Regions from separate parts of the Thalassotalea sp. PLHSN55 genome, predicted to be linked through region 2. Evidence: predicted binding sites of a transcription regulator. Region 2 holds the regulator's gene; the other holds the start of a gene.
The links. Region 2 encodes LexA, which represses DNA repair genes until DNA is damaged. Its sites were predicted from a motif close to TACTGTATNNNNATACAGTA; they were not measured.
Positions count from the first base shown of each region.

Region 1 (9,134 bases), on a different contig from region 2:
CTAACTGGCTATCAACGTGGTATTTGTCTTTTAAAATTTTTTGCCATTTATCGTTAATATAATCTTGTAACGCTTTGCCAATGTGCTGACATTCATCACTCGATTTATTTTTACCAACATCAACAAATATCGAGTCAGTATCGCCGTATATAACCCGATAACTTTTATCTTCTAGCCATGATTTGGTGGTTTTTAATATTTCATGGCTGCGCTTAGTGATTGAGCCCGAAAGTCGTGGGTCGAAAAATCGACAACCGGTTGAGCCTAAAATGCCATAAAAAGAGTTCATGATAATTTTTATCGCTTGCGATAACGCGGCGTTTTTTTCTAATTTAGCTTTATCCCTTTCTTGCCATAGGTCGTTAATAATATCTGGCAAAAAGTGCTCTTCTCTTGAAAAATAGGCGCCATCAAACCCTTCTATCGCTTGCTCGGGTGATTTTAAGCCTTCAATTAATCCCATAGGATCAATATTAAACGTTCGGATAATACTTGGGTATAGGCTTTTAAAGTCGAGCACCAAAATGTTTTTGTATAAACCCGGAATAGAGTCCATAACAAAACCGCCAGGCGATACTAAGCCAGAATGGCCATCACCCATGTTTGGCGCAACATAACCTTTGCGATGCAATTTGGGTAAGTATAAATTGGTGAAGGCTGCAACCGAGCCGCCGATTCGGTCAATGGCTAAACCGGTGAGCTGCGAGCGTAAAATGGCAAAATCTAGCAGCTGTGTTTTTTCAAAAATCAGCCAAACTAAACGACAATCTTCAAGATTATAAGCAGCAAGCGCCGTTTTGTTGTGATGAAAATTATGAGTGATCTCTTTAATACGATTATCAACATCGTCAACTTTTTTGCTCAAACCTAATAATGCATTAGAGACATGATCTAAAGAAAAGCTAGGAAAACTGTAGGTAGCGGTTTTTAATAAATCGATACCGTCAAGCACAACACGCCCTGATATTTCGAGAAACTGTTGCTCGCTATTCTTATTTTTACGCCAATATGGCGCTTTACCATCACGGCCAATATTAAAGCTAATTCCATGAATATCGCAGCGCTTTTGCAGCAAGTTCATATCAAAGTTAATCACATTCCAACCAATAAGAATATCGGGATCGTAGCGTTCAAGCCAATCGATAAAGGCATGTAATAACGCCTGTTCATCTTCTACCCAAACGATATAAGGTTGCTCAACTGCTAATGGTTCATCGGGTTTGTCACCAATGATAAAAACACATTGAACTTGTTCTCTATATAAACCAATTGAATAAAGTTCACCTTCGAAAGAGCACTCAATATCAACTGACACCATCGACAACTCTACAGCACAACTTTCGCGTTTACACTTAGCGTTGCTAACTTCGATATAACCGTTTTGTTGTTGCTCATAACCTGTGTATGCAAGGTTTGCCGTAATAAAGCGTTCCATCAAATAACGTTCATCCGGCCTAAAGTCATCTTCGTAACATTTTACGCCGTGCTGCGATAATAAGGCTCTCGCCTGATAAAGCTCGCGCATAAATTTAAAATAAAAACCGCTCACAGGCTGCTGATTAAACGCTTTCAGTGTTAAAGGCTGACATTTAGCGAGATTAATATTATGCTCTGCCAATAACTGCTTTGCTTGTTCAACTTGATGATTTTCTATAAAAAATAGCGCCAATTCATTTTCAACCACCAGTTTGATTGGTCCGCGTTTACTGTGTAACCATAAAGTGATCACGATACCGTGTCGCTTATCTTGTGCTTGTTTAGTCAGCAAATAGCCGGTGTTAAGCAAGAGGTTGTCAGTATTTGTCATTTGTGGTCGATTATTGTTTGCAGAACCTGTTAATATATACAGCAGTGTAATATATCCGCCGAATGATTAAAACGCCTGCTTGGCGCAAAGTGAAATATAAATGTTAAGTGAAAAAATTAAACAAGCGATCCGTGACTCCTATAAAGCCATTGGTAAAAGTTTGCCGAACTTTAATCCACGTAAGCAACAAACATTTCTAATTGCAGAAATCGCTAAAACCTTAGCGGGCGATTACGACAAACTAAGAAAAATCATTACCATTGAAGCCGGCACAGGTACAGGTAAGTCACTCGCTTACAGTTTAGGCTCAATTCCGCTAGCTATTTCGCGTGATAAAAAGGTCATTATTTCTTCAGCAACTGTCGCTCTGCAAGAACAATTAGTGGATAAAGATTTACCCTTTTTAAAAGAGCATACTGGCCTTAACTTTAATTACACCCTAGTAAAAGGGCGACAACGTTATGTCTGCAAACAAAAACTCACACAAGCGGTTGCTGAAGATGACAGCCCGCAGGCAGGTTTTACCTTTGCAGAAAAGCCTAAAAAAGATGATTTAGCCAGTTTACGCGCTATGTATTCCGCACTAAAAGAAGGTTCATGGCAAGGTGATTTAGACTCTTGGACCCAAGGCATTTCACCTATGGTTTGGCAACAAATTCAAAGTGACAAACACAGCTGTTTAAAGCATATTTCAGAGCACAGCCATTGCCCTTTTCACAAAGCACGAGACACTATGGACGAAGCCGACGTCTTAGTTGTCAATCACAGTTTGTTATTAGCCGATCTAGAACTTGGCGGCGGTAAAATCCTCCCTAGCCCAGAAGATTGCTACTATGTCATTGATGAAGCCCATCACTTGCCAAAGGTAACGCGTGACCATTCAAGCGCAAGCATTACCTTAAAAGGGGCAATTGATTGGCTGAGTAAGCTACAAGAAACCGGTGATAAAATTGCAAAACTGGTAAAGTCACAATCAGCCATTTCACCTTCAGTAAGACTGGCGGATGACGTACAAGATTTACTGGTTGATTGTCGAAAAGTGGTCACTTATATCGAAAGTAATCGTCAGCAATTATTCCCTGAAAAACCGAGTTCACAATTTAGCAAAAAGCTTGGCAATAAAGAGGCTGAAAAATTACACCGTTTTGAAAATGGCATTATTCCACAAGAGTTAAAAAACTGGAGTGAAGACTTAGCTAGCGCCAGTAAAAAATCGCTTGCGCAAATTAATAAGCTCTACAACATTTTAATGGAGCATGTAAAAGAAGGTGATGTGCAACTGTACTTAGCAGAGCCTTTATTAGCCGAAGCAGGCTTTATGAGCCAGCGATTAGAAAATTTTACCGCCCTTTGCGCTATGTACGCTAAAACAGACAGTGACAAAGGCGCGCCTATGGCAAGGTGGATAGAACAAATTGACGGTAAGCGTCAAGATTATTTAATGTCGGCCTCGCCTATTGATGTTGGTTTTATGCTTGAAGATATGCTGTGGTCAAAGTGTGAAGGTGCAGTTTTGTGCTCAGCAACGATTATGGCGCTGAACTCGTTTGACCATTTTAGAAAACAAGCTGGTTTATCAATCAACGATGGCAGTCAGTATCAAAATGTCGCTTCGCCTTTTGATTATCAAACCAATGCTAAGTTAGTCGTACCGCAAATGGTCTATGAACCCAGCGCTGATAAATTTACTGATGAATTAATAAAGAAGCTGCCGAAACTGTTTAAACAAGGTAAAACCACCCTGGTGTTGTTTTCTTCCTATTGGCAAATGGAAAAAGTGGCTCAGCACCTACGTGAAAAAGATAAACTTACACTGCAAGTTCAAGGTGAACATTCACGCCAGCATCTTATCGAAAAACATAAAAAATTAGCCGATGAAGACAAAGAGAGTATTTTGTTTGGTACGCAAAGTTTTTCTGAAGGGCTCGACTTACCGGGCAAGTATTTAACCAACCTTATAATCACCAAACTGCCCTTTTCCGTGCCGACTTCACCTGTTGAAGAAGCACATGCTGAGCACATCAGCGCCAAAGGCGGTAACCCCTTTATGAGTTTATCGGTACCAGAAACCTCTAAAAAGCTTATTCAAGCAACCGGCAGGTTGTTGAGAAATGAAGCTGACACCGGAACAATTACCTTGCTCGATAGACGCGTGGTGACTAAACGGTACGGAAAAGATCTACTCAATTCGCTACCGCCTTATCAGCGAATTATTGAGTAAAGTCACAATTGTTGAATCAAATCAATATTCAACAACAAAATTGCCTTGGCTTTTGTGACCGACTCGATTATTTTTGTTAACGGAGTATTTATTAAAATTTAAGTCCGTTGAGAGATCTTATGAGTAATAAAATAAAATCGATAGTTTTCACCTTATTAGTCGTTATTTTTGTGTCTGGCTGTAGTAAAACAGTCGATATTGAACTTGCGTCAGAAGTGACAATGTACCCTAGCCAAAGCAGTAAAGAGCGCATTATCATTACCGAGCAAGACGAAGACTATGTAATGCTTAACAAATGGTTAACTGAGCACAAAAGTGGTTGGTTTACCGCATCAGGTCGTTTTCAAGGCGGTGTTTACTTTCGCTCAGGCGAACACGGCATTCAAGTGACTAAAACCAAAGTGATCGTTTATTCCACCAAAGGCAGTAAACCACAGGCGTTATATGCGCAAGAGATCAAAAAAGGTGATTTCAATAAATTGTTAAATAAGTACCAATAGTTATGTCACAATGCTTGAGTGCTCATGCTGATTATTCTTTTTAAGGGACAATTTTGATATGCCTCAAGCGCCATCTCAAACACCGATAACGACAGACTTATCAACCGAAGAGACCCGTCAAGTACTTACCCCATTTGCGTTTAAAGTCGATCAATCTTTATTTGGTCTAGCTTTAGCCGCGCCTTGGCGCCGATTAGCGGCGTTGCTAGTTGATTTGTTTTTCATTGCGATATTAAGTGGCGCCCCTGGTGAACTGCTCGCCATTGTGATCGCTTATACGTTTTATCAATTAGGCAGTAAAAAACGTGCACAGCAACAAGGGAAAGTTGTCGGCGCTAAAAGGCGTGCTATTATGCGGTTTATCGGTGCCTTTATCGTTTTTATGATTTTACTAAGCCTGTTACCACTTGCGGTAGATGAAGCAGAGAATATATTAAGCGACGAAATAACTAACAAACAAACCTCTGGTATAGATGGCAAAGAGATCGGTTTTGCCAAAGCAATTGAAATGTCAGCACTTGCCCTGAGTATTTCACAAGCCATGGAAAAGGCACAATGTACCGAACTCGATTGTTATCACCAAATACTTTCACCTTATATTAACGACCTTCAAGCATTAGCACTTGATGAGCAAGTAGCTAAATCAGGTATAGAAGAAGTGGTTGAAAATACAGATTTAGCAGCTACTGATAAAACGACTTTACTCAATAAATTGCTACTCGAATATCAAGCGCCCGCTGATTTAGATAAATCAATATCGAGCAATCCTTCATCGGCAGCTGTAACTACCTTGGCTAATGACATAGACAGTGAAATAAGCAGTAAAACAAACACTAGTGCGGGTGACGAAAAACCCGTTTATTCAATTATTCAATTGGTAAAAGGCATTATTAGCGACTTAGGTTTAGGTTTTGGTTGGGCGGCATTTTACTTTACCATTTTTACCGCGCTATGGCATGGTCAAACACCAGGTAAAAAACTTTTTTACATCAAAGTACTGCAACTTGATGGCACGCCATTGTCAATGTGGGACAGTTTTGGTCGCTATGGCGGATACGGTGCAGGAATAGCGACCGGGCTTATTGGCTTTATTCAAATCTTTTGGGATGCTAATCGACAAGCCATTCATGACAAAATATCAGCAACGGTAGTCATTAATGCTAACAGCGTCATTGAAAACAAAGATAGTAAAAGCTAAGAAAGTAAACACTAAGCACAGCTCATATTATGCTGTGCCGCTATACTATTTATTCTGCCAATTATTGATATTTAGCTTCATGATCAAGTAGCCACTGTTTCCTCGCTAAGCCACCAGCATAACCAGTTAAGTGGCCATTTTTGCCAATAACACGATGACAAGGAACAATTATCGCAATACGGTTACAACCATTGGCATTAGCAATGGCTCTTACCGCGTTTTCTTTATTTAAAATTTTTGCTTGCGCTTGGTAGCTGACCGTTTGACCATAAGGTATTTGCATTAACGCTTGCCATGCCTGCTGCTGAAAATCGGTGCCGGGCGATTCAATCGCCACAGAAAAACATTGTCGCTGTCCTTGAAAATATTCATCCAACTCTTGGCGCGCTTGCACTATGTGCTTATTTTCACCATGTACTATGATGCTATTGAGCCGCTGTTGTAATTGCTTGAATTCAGTTTCTAGCATTTTTCGTTCAACAAATTCTAATAAACAAATGCCATTTTCTGTGGCGCAAATAAACATAGGGCCAAGTGGCGTTGTTACTCGACTGATCAATATCACCCCAGTATTGGTACTTGCACTGGGTGCTTTGCCGACGATTTTTTTAAATGTATAACCAAAGCCGCTTAGCGACTCATAGCCGTTGTCAAAGGCGACTTCAGTGTTACTTTTACCTTTTTTTAACGATTGATAAGCATTATTGATGCGAAACATGCGTTGATACGCTTGAAAGGTCATACCATAATTTTTATTAAACCATCGCCTAATAAGCTCAGGACTTACGCCCTTTTGTTTTAACTGAAAATCGGTAATTTTTTCAGTGGGATTTTCTTTAACTAAAGCTAACGCCAGCTGAACTTGATTTGGCGCTTCGCACGAGTTTTCTGTTGGTTTACATATTTTACAGGGACGAAAGCCTGCCGACATCACTTCTTTTACACTGGTATAGAACTCGACGTTTTCAAATTTAGGTTTTCTCGCTCGGCAACTGGCAATGCAAAAAATATTGGTGGTTTTTACGCCAACATAAAAGACACCAACATACTGTGTATCGCGGGCAACCAGTGCCTGATAATAATCTTTAATGAGATGTTGCTCGGTAATAGCCATTTAAAAACTCGATAGAAGAATTAACGTCACTAAGCTTAGCGTGAACCGCTTTTATCCAGCAACCGAAAACTGGACAAGTAATTTTATCTGTTGTTTTTATTTGAAATATACTATTTAAAAACAGTAAAAAAGCCAAGAGCAAATACTCTTGGCTTTGAACGTTAATTAGGTTTAGTTAATTAAAGAATCACCTCCTTGATATAGTTGTTATTCGCATGACCTATTGGGAACTAATTCTTTGCTGTTTGACCGTTACGAGATTTAACTTGTAACACCACGCGGCGGTCATAAAAACTAACTTCGTCTTGATGATTTGCTACTAGCGGGTTTTCTTCACCAAAAGCAAAACTTTGAATGCGGTTTTCGCCGACACCTTGCGCCATTAATAATGCTTTTACACTTTCAACGCGTGCTTTAGATAATTGTTGATTTCTACCTTCATCACCTTGCAAATCCGTATATCCAGACAAGTCGACTGACAGGCTCAAGTCACTGTTGAGTAGTTGCGCTAACATTGCGACTTGCTCTTGATAATGCGGCGCAATTTCACTAGAACCGGTAGAGAACTGTAAACTCATTAATAGCTGCTCTGCTTTAATTTGGTTAGCTTGGCGATAATTTTGCTCTAACGAGATTAATTCGCTTTGATACTCTTGTTCGACTTGCTGAAGCTTACGCTCCATATTACGTTGATAACTTCGTTGTTGCTGCTCACTCATTTGTTTTTGCATTGCAAGTGAGTCGCTTAAATGCTCAACCTCTTCGTTGGCATTAATATGTTTAGCGATGAAGTGACCTGTAAGCCCAGTTAAGATTGCGCCAACTGGTCCAGCAACAATTGCGCCAACCACAACACCGACACCAGTGCCTACTTCTTCACGGGTTTGCGCACTTTCTTCGAGCTGTTCAGCGCTAACCACTTCTGAGATTTCATTCGATTTTGCATAAGTTGTCGATTGGGCAAATGCATTTGAGCTTGTTACGCTTGCGATAATGACAGATAAACTTAACGCTGAGCTTATTAAGGTAGTTTTTGTGGTGCTAGTTGATTTTTTGCCAATAGTCATAGTGTTTTCCTCTAAGATAAGTGTTTGTTTAAATTCACGAGTATTTCGTGATTGAGGTAATTAAAACGCAAAATTGCGCCACCAAAAGGGAGGAAAAAAGGCAAAGCAACGAGCAATTGTGGCAACAATATGGCAATTGATATAAAACAGCGCATCCGATGAAAAAATTCGATATAGTCTAGCTAGATTTAGTAGAAAGAAATGAGAATTGATGAGCAAACGTATCGCTATAGTAGAAGATGAAGCAGCCATTCGTGAAAATTATGCTGATGTATTACGCAGTCAAGGTTATCAGGTGCAAACCTTTGCCAACCGAGAAAGTGCCACGCAAGCGTTTAGTTTACATCTGCCCAACTTAGTTATTTTAGATATTGGTTTAGAACAAGAATTTGATGGCGGCTTTACCTTATGTCAGTGGTTGCGTGATATCTCTAAAACTATTCCGATCATCTTTTTAACCGCCAGAGATAACGATGTTGATACGGTGTCAGGCTTAAGAATTGGCGCTGACGACTACTTAACAAAAGATATTAGTTTGGCGCATTTGTCTGCGCGAATTGCTGCACTATTTCGTCGCCAAGACGCGCTAAAAGAACCCCAACAACAGGATCAACTCTTAACCGCAGGACCACTTGAAATTGATAATCAACGTATGTTTGTTAGCTGGCACGCGCAGCACGTTGATTTAACCATCACTGAATTTTGGATGGTGCATGCGTTAGCCAAGCACACCGGTCATGTAAAAAATCGTCAGCAATTAATGCAAGACTCAAAAATATATGTCGACGACAGTACGATCACCTCTCATATCAAACGTATTCGTAAAAAATTTCTTAAAATTGATAACAGTTTTGACTGTATCGAAACCGTATACGGCATGGGTTATCGCTGGAATGTTTCGGCTTCTCAAGCCCATGCTAATTAAGCGGTACTAGGTTAGTTATTCAATGAAATTAGGTTTTAAATTGCGTTTTAATTTACGGGTTAAGTTACTGCTACTTTCCAGTGTTTTATTTACTGTGCCTTGGTTTGGTTATCAGTATGTCTGGGAAATGGAGAAATACTTAAGGTTTGGTCAAGAACAAACCTTAGTAGGAACCGCTAGAGCGTTAGCGACGGCGCTGCACGAACGCCCTAACCTGTTTAATAACCAAGCCAGTTTTTTACCCAGTGTTGAACAAGGCAAAGATTTATATGGCTATCAACACCATCAGGCAATTCAGCTTG
Region 1 is NZ_JBPDIH010000012.1:38,236-47,369, forward strand. Features, by position in the region: gene ACRRSQ_RS18530 (DNA polymerase II) at 1-1,807, opposite strand, end outside; gene dinG (ATP-dependent DNA helicase DinG) at 1,908-4,028, shown strand; gene ACRRSQ_RS18540 (hypothetical protein) at 4,148-4,528, shown strand; gene ACRRSQ_RS18545 (RDD family protein) at 4,587-5,726, shown strand; gene ACRRSQ_RS18550 (bifunctional transcriptional activator/DNA repair enzyme AdaA) at 5,788-6,840, opposite strand; gene pdsO (sortase-associated OmpA-like protein PdsO) at 7,071-7,907, opposite strand; gene pdsR (proteobacterial dedicated sortase system response regulator) at 8,119-8,832, shown strand; gene pdsS (proteobacterial dedicated sortase system histidine kinase) at 8,855-9,134, shown strand, end outside.
Region 1: ACRRSQ_RS18530 (DNA polymerase II) is a predicted target of LexA. The motif match lies at 1,832-1,851, and genes of this name have one in related genera.

Region 2 (9,134 bases):
ACCTAAATTAACGATGACGGCATATTGCTCAACCGTGACCAGTTGCAATACGCGGTAACCGAGCTCACCATTGTTAACCTGATTGTCTAATAGGAACAGCACGTTTGGATCAAAGTTACCTGCAAGTGACACAGGAAAGTCATTAAACTGTTCGACAAACTTTTCTGTTAATTCCTGCTCTGGCTGATAGTTCTGCATTGCTAACATATCCAGTAGCGGCAAAGCTTGCTGACCACTAAATTGCGTAATACGTGCTAGTCGTTGCTCTTTTTCAACCGCCCTAGCTGATTGCCACATACCGAGTTTTATCAGCCCAGCAAAAACTACTAAAGTTACAATGAGCCATGGCAAACGAATATTTGCTAGATTTATTCGACTTTGCCACAATGGTTGTGCTGATGACTTAACTATTGGCACGGATAAAAGTTCCCTTACAACAATTACAACAAAGTACAGGAGCAACAAATGATATTTAAAGCCGTCATCATCTGCCTACTAGCATTTATGGTTTATAACTTATTCAAAGCTATGGTTATCATGAATAAAAAAGGCGATAACCAAGTGTCTATGTCTAAATTTATTGACCGCCGATTAATGTTTTCAGTCGCCATTGTATTGTTATTACTTATTGGCTTAATGACCGGCTTAATTACCCCAAACCCTCGCCCTTATTAATCACTTCGTTAGCGTCAAGTTCCAAGCTAAAAGTTTCAATTTGTTAGCTTAAAACTTCTAGCTTCTAGCTTCTAGCTTCTAGCTTCTAGCCAAGTGACGCAGTAAATTCGTTTTAGTTCAAGAAGAAGGCACGGAGTTGACGATAGTCAATGAGTACCTTCGCCGCAGAAATTAAATGAATTAGCCAGTCACCTACAATATGTAGACGAAGACAAACAATATAACCCACACCACATCAACAAAATGCCAATACCAACTCGCAGCTTGGAAGGCAAAATGATTATCTGGAGTAAAGTGCCCTTTTAATACGCGGAAAAACATCACAATTAACATGATGGTACCAAGCGTTACGTGCATGCCATGAAAACCGGTCAGCAAATAAAAGGTATTGCCATAAATCCCACTGGTTAAATACAGCTGCATTTCTTCAGAATATCCGTGTGCATACTCTTGCACTTGAAAGTACAAAAACACTAAACCTAATAACACGGTAATACCCAGCCAAAGTTTAAGCTGAGGCCGTTTATTTTTCTCTAAAGCGATATGTGCAAAGTGAGCGGTAATTGAAGAGGTTAATAACAAAATAGTGTTTATCAGGGGTAAACCGTACCACCCCATAGCGGTTGTAGTGGTGCCGTCAGGTGTTTTTAGCAGCGGCCACTGCGCAGTAAATTCAGGCCAAAGCACTTCGCCTGTCATAGCATTATTACCGGCACCGTCTAACCAAGGTACTGCAAATGTTCTTGCGTAAAATAATGCGCCAAAAAATGCCGCGAAAAACATCACTTCTGAAAAGATAAACCAACTCATACCTTGTCGAAACGAGTTATCTAATTGGTGTGAATATTTTCCCGACATCGACTCGTTTATCACATTGCTAAACCAGCCATACATCATGTAAATCACTAACGCGATGCCAGCTAATAAAATATAACCACCACCACCTTCTTCGCTATTTAAATTAGAGACATAGCTGCCCGCACCAATAGCAATTAAAAATAAGGCTATTGCGCCAACAATTGGCCAATGGCTTTGTGCGGGTACATAATACGTTTCATACTTTTTTGTTGTCATTGTTGTTCCCTTTTCTCTAGGCGCTAACTAGCCACTTGTTCGGTAATATCGTACAAGGTATACGACAAAGTCAGAGTACTTACCTCGGGCGGCAGCTCAATATCTACATAAAACTGCAAGCCCATTTCTACGTCTTCACTGGCTTTTAATGGTTGCTGAGTAAAACAAAAACATTCAATTTTTTGAAAGTAATTAGCAGCAATTCCCGGAGACACCGACGGCACGGCTTGCCCGACAATGTCATAAGTGGCTTTATTTTTAGCGTAAAACTTAACAAACTTTGTTTCACCCGGATGAACTTTCATTTCATTTATTATTGGCTCAAACTGCCAAGGAATACCTTTAGCCGTTCGAGTAATAAACTGCACAGTGACGGTACGAGAAGTATCAATACCATCAGCAGATATTTGCGCCGCTGTGGTATTGGTTTTCCCGTTCAATCCGGTGATATCACAAAAAACATCGTATAAAGGCACTAACGCAAAGCCAAAACCAAACATAGCAAACACAATAACGACCAATTTTTTGATCACTTTTTTATTTTCTGCCTGCGCATTGTTCATGGCTGGTTGTTCGGTGTCTTTATTCATAAAGATGCTCTACCTAATCAATTTTTGGTGGTGTACTAAAGGTGTGATAAGGCGCAGGACTCGCAACCGTCCACTCTAGCCCTTCAGCACCATCCCAAGGTTTTGCTGGTGCTTTTTCACCACCACGAATACATTTGATCACCACAGCCAAGAAAATAAGCTGAGATAAACCAAAGGCAAAACCACCAATACTGACCCACTTATTAAAGTCGGCAAATTGCAACGCATAATCAGGAATACGACGTGGCATACCTGCTAGTCCTAAGAAGTGCATTGGGAAAAACAGTAAGTTCACCGAAATTAATGAACACCAAAAATGCCAGCGACTTAAGGTTTCGCTGTACATATGCCCTGTCCATTTAGGTAACCAGTAATAACTCGCTGCATAGATAGAAAACAATGAGCCAGTAACAAGTACGTAATGAAAGTGAGCAACCACAAAGTAAGTATCATGATATTGAAAATCTACCGGCGTCATCGCGAGCATCAAGCCAGAGAAACCGCCAATGGTAAATAAAATCACAAAAGCAATTGAAAATAACATCGGCGTTTCAAAGGTCATCGCGCCACGCCACATAGTGGCAACCCAGTTAAAGACTTTTACACCTGTTGGTACCGCTATCAACATGGTGCAGTACATAAAGAATAACTCACCAAATAACGGCATGCCGGTGGTAAACATGTGATGCGCCCAAACAATAAACGACAACAAGGCAATAGACGAAGTTGCGTAAACCATTGAGCTATAGCCAAACAGTTTTTTACGTGAAAATGCCGGAATCGTAGTTGAGACGATACCAAAGGCAGGCAAAATCATGATGTAAACTTCAGGGTGGCCAAAGAACCAAAAAATATGTTGGAACAAGACAGGATCACCACCGCCAGCAGCGTTAAAAAAGCTGGTACCAAAATAGGTATCGGTTAATAACATAGTGACTACCCCTGCCAAGACGGGCATCACCGCTATTAACAAGTAGGCAGTAATGAAAAATGTCCAAACAAACAATGGCATTTTCATGTAGGTCATGCCTGGTGCACGCATATTCATGATGGTAACCACGATATTAATCGCGCCCATAATCGATGAAATACCCATAATATGCACAGCAAATACAAAAAATGCCGTACTACCATTTGAATAAGTGGTTGATAGCGGCGCGTAGAAAGTCCAGCCAAAATTAGGCGCGCCTGACTCCATAAAGAAAGAGCCGATTAAAATAGAAAAAGCGAATGGTAATATCCAAAAGCTCCAGTTATTTAATCGAGGTAACGCCATATCTGGCGCCCCTATCATCATAGGTAACATCCAGTTTGCTAAGCCAGTAAATGCCGGCATTATCGCGCCAAATACCATAATCAAGCCGTGGACTGTGGTTAACTGGTTAAAAAAGTCTGGTTCAACTATTTGCAAACCCGGCTGAAATAATTCAGCGCGGATCACCATAGCTAAGGCGCCACCCGTTAATAACATGATGAAAGAAAACCACAGATACAAAGTACCAATGTCTTTATGGTTGGTGGTATATAGCCAGCGTTTTAAACCGGTCATTTTATGATCATCGTGATGCTCGTCATGCGAATCATGATCATTAGTCGTATCGTTAAGAACGTCTGTTGTCATTATAGTTACTCCCTATTTCGCACTTGCCGCATCAACGTCGGCAGCTTGTATTAAATCACCGGTGTTATTACCCCAAGCATTACGCTCGTAAGTCACAACTGCTGCAATTTGAGTTTTAGTTAATTGACCACCAAATGCAGCCATAGCAGGATTTTTCGCACTGCCATTAATCACCATATCAAGGTGGGCATTAATATCACCGGTAACGATTGCACTACCGATAAGTGATGGAAATGCAGGAGGAATGCCCGCGCCACTTGCTTGGTGACAAGCGCTACAGCTGGCGGTGTAAACTTGCTCGCCCATAGCCATCATTTCATCAAGGGTGTAAGTTTTTGTTAGATCTTCAACCGCCGGTGCGCTTTCCGCTACTTGTGTGGCGACATCATCAACAACATCCATTGCCGCTGATTTTATTTGTTCAACTTTGCCCGCAGGAGTTGAAGAATCATCAGCAGGAAGTCCCTTAACATCAGCAGCTTGCACCATATCTCCGGTATCGTTGCCCCAAGCATTTCGCTCGTAAGTAACAACGGCAGCAAGTTCTTTTAAGCTAAGTTGTTTACCATAGCCTTGCATTCCAGTGCCAGCACGGCCGTTGACGACAATATCAATATGAGCTTGGATATCGCCGGTGGCAATTGCGCTGCCTTTTAGTGCAGGAAATGCTGGAGGAACACCTAAACCAGTGGGCTGATGACATGCAGCACAATGTGCCATATAAGTGGTTTCACCTAAGCTCATTAATTCATCCATAGACAAGGATGCATTTAACGATTGCTGCTCAGCTGCTAAAGCCTGTGCAGCTATGTCGCGTTGCTCAACTAGCCATTTTTCATAATCGGCTTCAGATCGCACGTCGACAACTACCGGCATAAAGCCATGATCTTTACCACAAAGCTCTGCACATTGGCCGCGATAAATACCGGGTTCATCAACTTTGGTCCAAGCCTCATTAATAAAGCCTGGATTAGCATCTTGCTTAACCGCAAAAGCTGGCACCCACCAAGAGTGAATAACATCGTCTGAGGTAATTAAGAATCGAACTTTTTTATTAACAGGAATAACAAGAGGTTTATCAACTTCAAGTAAGTAGTGCTCGCCCTTTTCAGCGTTATCACTTACTTGATTTTCGTATTGCTCTCTAGGGGTTGAAAGCACTGAATAGAATTCTATATCTTGGTCAAAGTACTTATAGTGCCATTTCCACTGCGAGCCAGTAATTTGAATAGTAACATCTGAATCGTCATTATTTTCCATCTCAATTAATGTACTCGTGGCAGGCACTGCCATGGCAATTAAGATGACAATCGGAATTGCGGTCCAGAGGATCTCGACCTTAGTACTTTCATGAAAAGTGGCTGGTTTTACCCCTTTAGATTTTCGATGAAAAATCATCGACCAAAACATTGCGCCAAATACAACAAGACCAATAGCAGTACAAATGTACATCACCATCATATGCAGGTCATAAACCTCCCTGCTAATATCTGTTGCGCCCTTTGTTAAATTTAACTGCATGTCGGCCCAAGCTGAACTAGAAAATAACATTCCTAGTAGCAACCAAACCTGGTTACATCTCTTCACTCAACATCTCCTTCTGCTTGTAAAAGCAAAACAGAACGTTTTGAAGCAAACAACTTAATTACTTATATTGGTTCTGTTTGGTTTTCTTATTATTATTTCCAACGTAAGGTAGAAACCACGCATTTACACCACGCTTTCTTCTATTTTCTTATTATCATTTTGTCTATTTGCTGTACTAGAATTACTTAAATTTTATTCAAGGTCTAGTTTTTTTATGACATAGATCAACAAAAAAACCTGTGATATCAATAGAGTATCTACTCTAGGAACGAATAAAAACGGACATATATATTCGTGATAAAAATCACAAAAAATTTGCTTCAGGCGAAGAGGGCTCTAGTGTTGAGCTGATTAAATAAACAACAATTTATTGAAAATAACGAGAGTATTGGCGGAGACAAAAACAAAAAATACGACATAAATTATGTCGTATTTAAGACTCTGTTTTTCTAGGCTTATCATTTAAGTTGAGGAAAAATATCTTAGTTAAAGCTGAAATAATAAAATTTAGATATGTTTACATCCAATCGGCAGAGCGAATAACCCCAACGGCGATCCCTTCAACATTGAAACTTTGGCTCGCTAGATCAACAACAATTGGAGAGAAATCTTCATTTTCGGCGTGTAAATAAACAACATTACCTTCACGCTTGAATCGCTTCACGGTAACGTCATCTTCAACTCTTGCCACAATAACTTGCCCGTTTTGCACATCACTGGTTTGATGAACCGCTAACAGGTCACCATCCAAAATACCGATATCCTTCATACTTTCACCATTTACCCGAAGTAAATAGTCTGCTGAAGGACGAAATAAGTTACCATCAATTTTATAATTTTCTTCAACATGCTCTTGCGCCAATATTGGTTCACCAGCAGCGACTCTGCCGATAAGTGGCAACCCCTCTTCTTCAATGAATTCTTCAGCTAGGCGAATCCCACGTGACGTGCCAGGCAACATTTCAATATAACCTTTTTTGGCTAACGCTTTTAAGTGTTCTTCCGCAGCATTAGCTGACTTAAAACCAAAAAAATCAGCTATTTCTGCACGAGTTGGCGGCATACCTGTAGCTGATATTTTTTCTTTTATTAGATCAAAAATCTGCTGTTGACGGGGGGTTAATGGTTTAAGCTCAGTCATTATATTTGCCTGTAAATATGAACAGTATACCTGTTATTGTATACAGCCTTTTAATAAAGGCAAGCTTAACATTGTGTAAAACGAAATTTTACACAACTATTGGCGCTGTTTTTAACTAATACACCTTTTATAAATGAAAGACATGACTTTTATTTTGTAACGACACCAAACTAACTAACCTCTTTAGTTTCAAACAGTAAGCTATAGAGAGCTTTCGTATTTTTTCTCATTAGTAACATCAAAAAAGTATTTAAATATAAAGGAAAATATTGAGTTACTAGTATATTATTAGTAAGAGATGACCTAAAGTTACATATTCGTACATATTGGCTGTTATTTTTACCAATTGATATTGAGGGAAACATGAGTTCTTATTCTATTGCTGAAAACTTCAATCAGTATTTCAAAATAAAATTTGCAAGCACCAAGGAACTCCAGCAAGAAGCATATAAAATTCGTTATGGTGTATATAGTGAAGAGCTTGGCTGGGAAGAACCAAACCCATTGCATATGGAATCTGATGAATGTGATAAATATGCCTATCACTGTTTATTAGAACACCGAAGAACTGGGGTATTTGCAGGGTGTATTAGATTAGTTATCCCACCAGCTGAAGATCCCGAAAAAAAGTTGCCTTTTGAAGAGCATTGTTTAAGTAGTGCAAAAACAGAAGTATTAGACACAACAACTTTACCACGTGGTGGCTTCGGTGAAATTTCACGATTAGCCGTACTTGCTTCGTTTAGGCGTCGTGAAAAGGAAAAGCAAGTTCCTTTCGTATTAAACGACGTTAATATGGACAACATGTATAGTCCCGAGGAAAGACGTAACTTCCCTAATATTGCGATGGGTCTATATTTAAGTGGCTTAGCTATGGCTACAATTTTTAATCATGTCGGTCTTGTTGTAATGATGGAGCCGAGATTAAATCGACGTCTAATTCGTTTTGGCTTGCCCTTTGAGCAAATTGGTGACGAAATGAATTATCACGGCCAGCGCGCGATGTTTTTTCTCGCTCGAGAGAAATTCGACACTGAACTAAATGATGAAATAAAGAAGCTTTATGCGATTTTATATGATGACCTCGCTTCTCAAATTTCATTAAGAAAATTTTCAAATAATGCAGAATTCAACTTGCCAGATATTAAGTTAATTACACCTTAGTCGCATGTTTTGGCAATATCTATTTTTTAAATAACAACGATAAAATAGTTTACTCTTAAGCTATTTTTCTAAAGGATTGCTATGTTTAACTACGAAGAAGCTTTCTCTCGTAATATCGGTTGGGTAACGAGAGACGAGCAACAAATACTGCGTAATACCCGTGTTGCAATTGGTGGGCTTGGAGGCGTAGGCGGCGATCATGCGATTGTTCTATCACGCCTTGGTATCGGGAAATTTAATATTTCCGATCTTGATGATTATGATGTAGCAAACTTCAACCGCCAAGCGGGTGCTAATATGAATACACTTGGTCGCCCTAAAGCGGAAGTCATGGAAGAAACCATTCGAGGTATCAACCCGGAAGCTGATATTAAGAACTTTGATCAAGGCATTACCGATGAAAACTTAGAAGAGTTTTTAACAGACGTTGATATTTATGTTGATAGTTTAGACATTTTTGCGTTAGAAATGCGCCGTAAAGTTTTTCGACGTTGTTACGAAAAAGGCATTCCAACAATTACTGCCGCGCCAATGGGAATGGGAACTGCATTTCTAGTATTCATGCCCGGCAAGATGACATTTGACGAATATTTTGCCATTGTAGATACGCCAGCAAACGCATCAGAAGAAGAAAAAGCGAACATTTTTAATGACAATATTATTCGTTTTGTTGTTGGTGTCTCACCTTCCATTCAGCAACGTCACTATATTGTTGATAGCACCTCAATAAACTTCTTTAAAAAGAAAGTACCTTCAACCTGTATGGGCATTTCGTTAGCCGCAGGTACCTTATGTACCAATGTACTTAAGCTTATTTTAAAGCGTGGTGATGTGATTTATGCACCACATGGGCTGCATTTTGATGCTTATCGAAACAAGTTAATTAAGACTTGGCGCCCTTGGGGTAATAAAAACCCTGTTCAACTGTATATGTTTTGGCGATTCAAACAAATCATTAAAGACAATACTTAAGCCATTTCAATCAACATCTATTAAAACTTCAAAGCTCTGTCAATGCAGAGCTTTTTTACATCCAAGATTAAAGCCTTGCAGCTTTTAACTTTCTACTTTTAGCTTCCTACTTGTAGCTTTCGCTTCCACTTGTAGCTTTTAACTTCCCACTTGCAGCTTTTAACTTCCCACTTGCAGCTTCGGCTTCCCACTTGCAGCTTCGGCTTCCCACTTGCAGCTTCGGCTTCCCACTTGCAGCTTCGGCTTCCCACTTGTAGCTTTCAACTTACCATTTATCTCTTGTAGCTCATCTCTTCCAACTTTTAGCTTT
Region 2 is NZ_JBPDIH010000003.1:76,911-86,044, forward strand. Features, by position in the region: gene ACRRSQ_RS06255 (SURF1 family protein) at 1-417, opposite strand, end outside; gene ACRRSQ_RS06260 (DUF2909 domain-containing protein) at 466-675, shown strand; gene ACRRSQ_RS06265 (cytochrome c oxidase subunit 3) at 868-1,749, opposite strand; gene ACRRSQ_RS06270 (cytochrome c oxidase assembly protein) at 1,773-2,312, opposite strand; gene ctaD (cytochrome c oxidase subunit I) at 2,353-3,960, opposite strand; gene coxB (cytochrome c oxidase subunit II) at 3,973-5,511, opposite strand; gene lexA (transcriptional repressor LexA) at 6,065-6,688, opposite strand; gene ACRRSQ_RS06290 (PEP-CTERM/exosortase system-associated acyltransferase) at 7,052-7,852, shown strand; gene ACRRSQ_RS06295 (ThiF family adenylyltransferase) at 7,934-8,824, shown strand.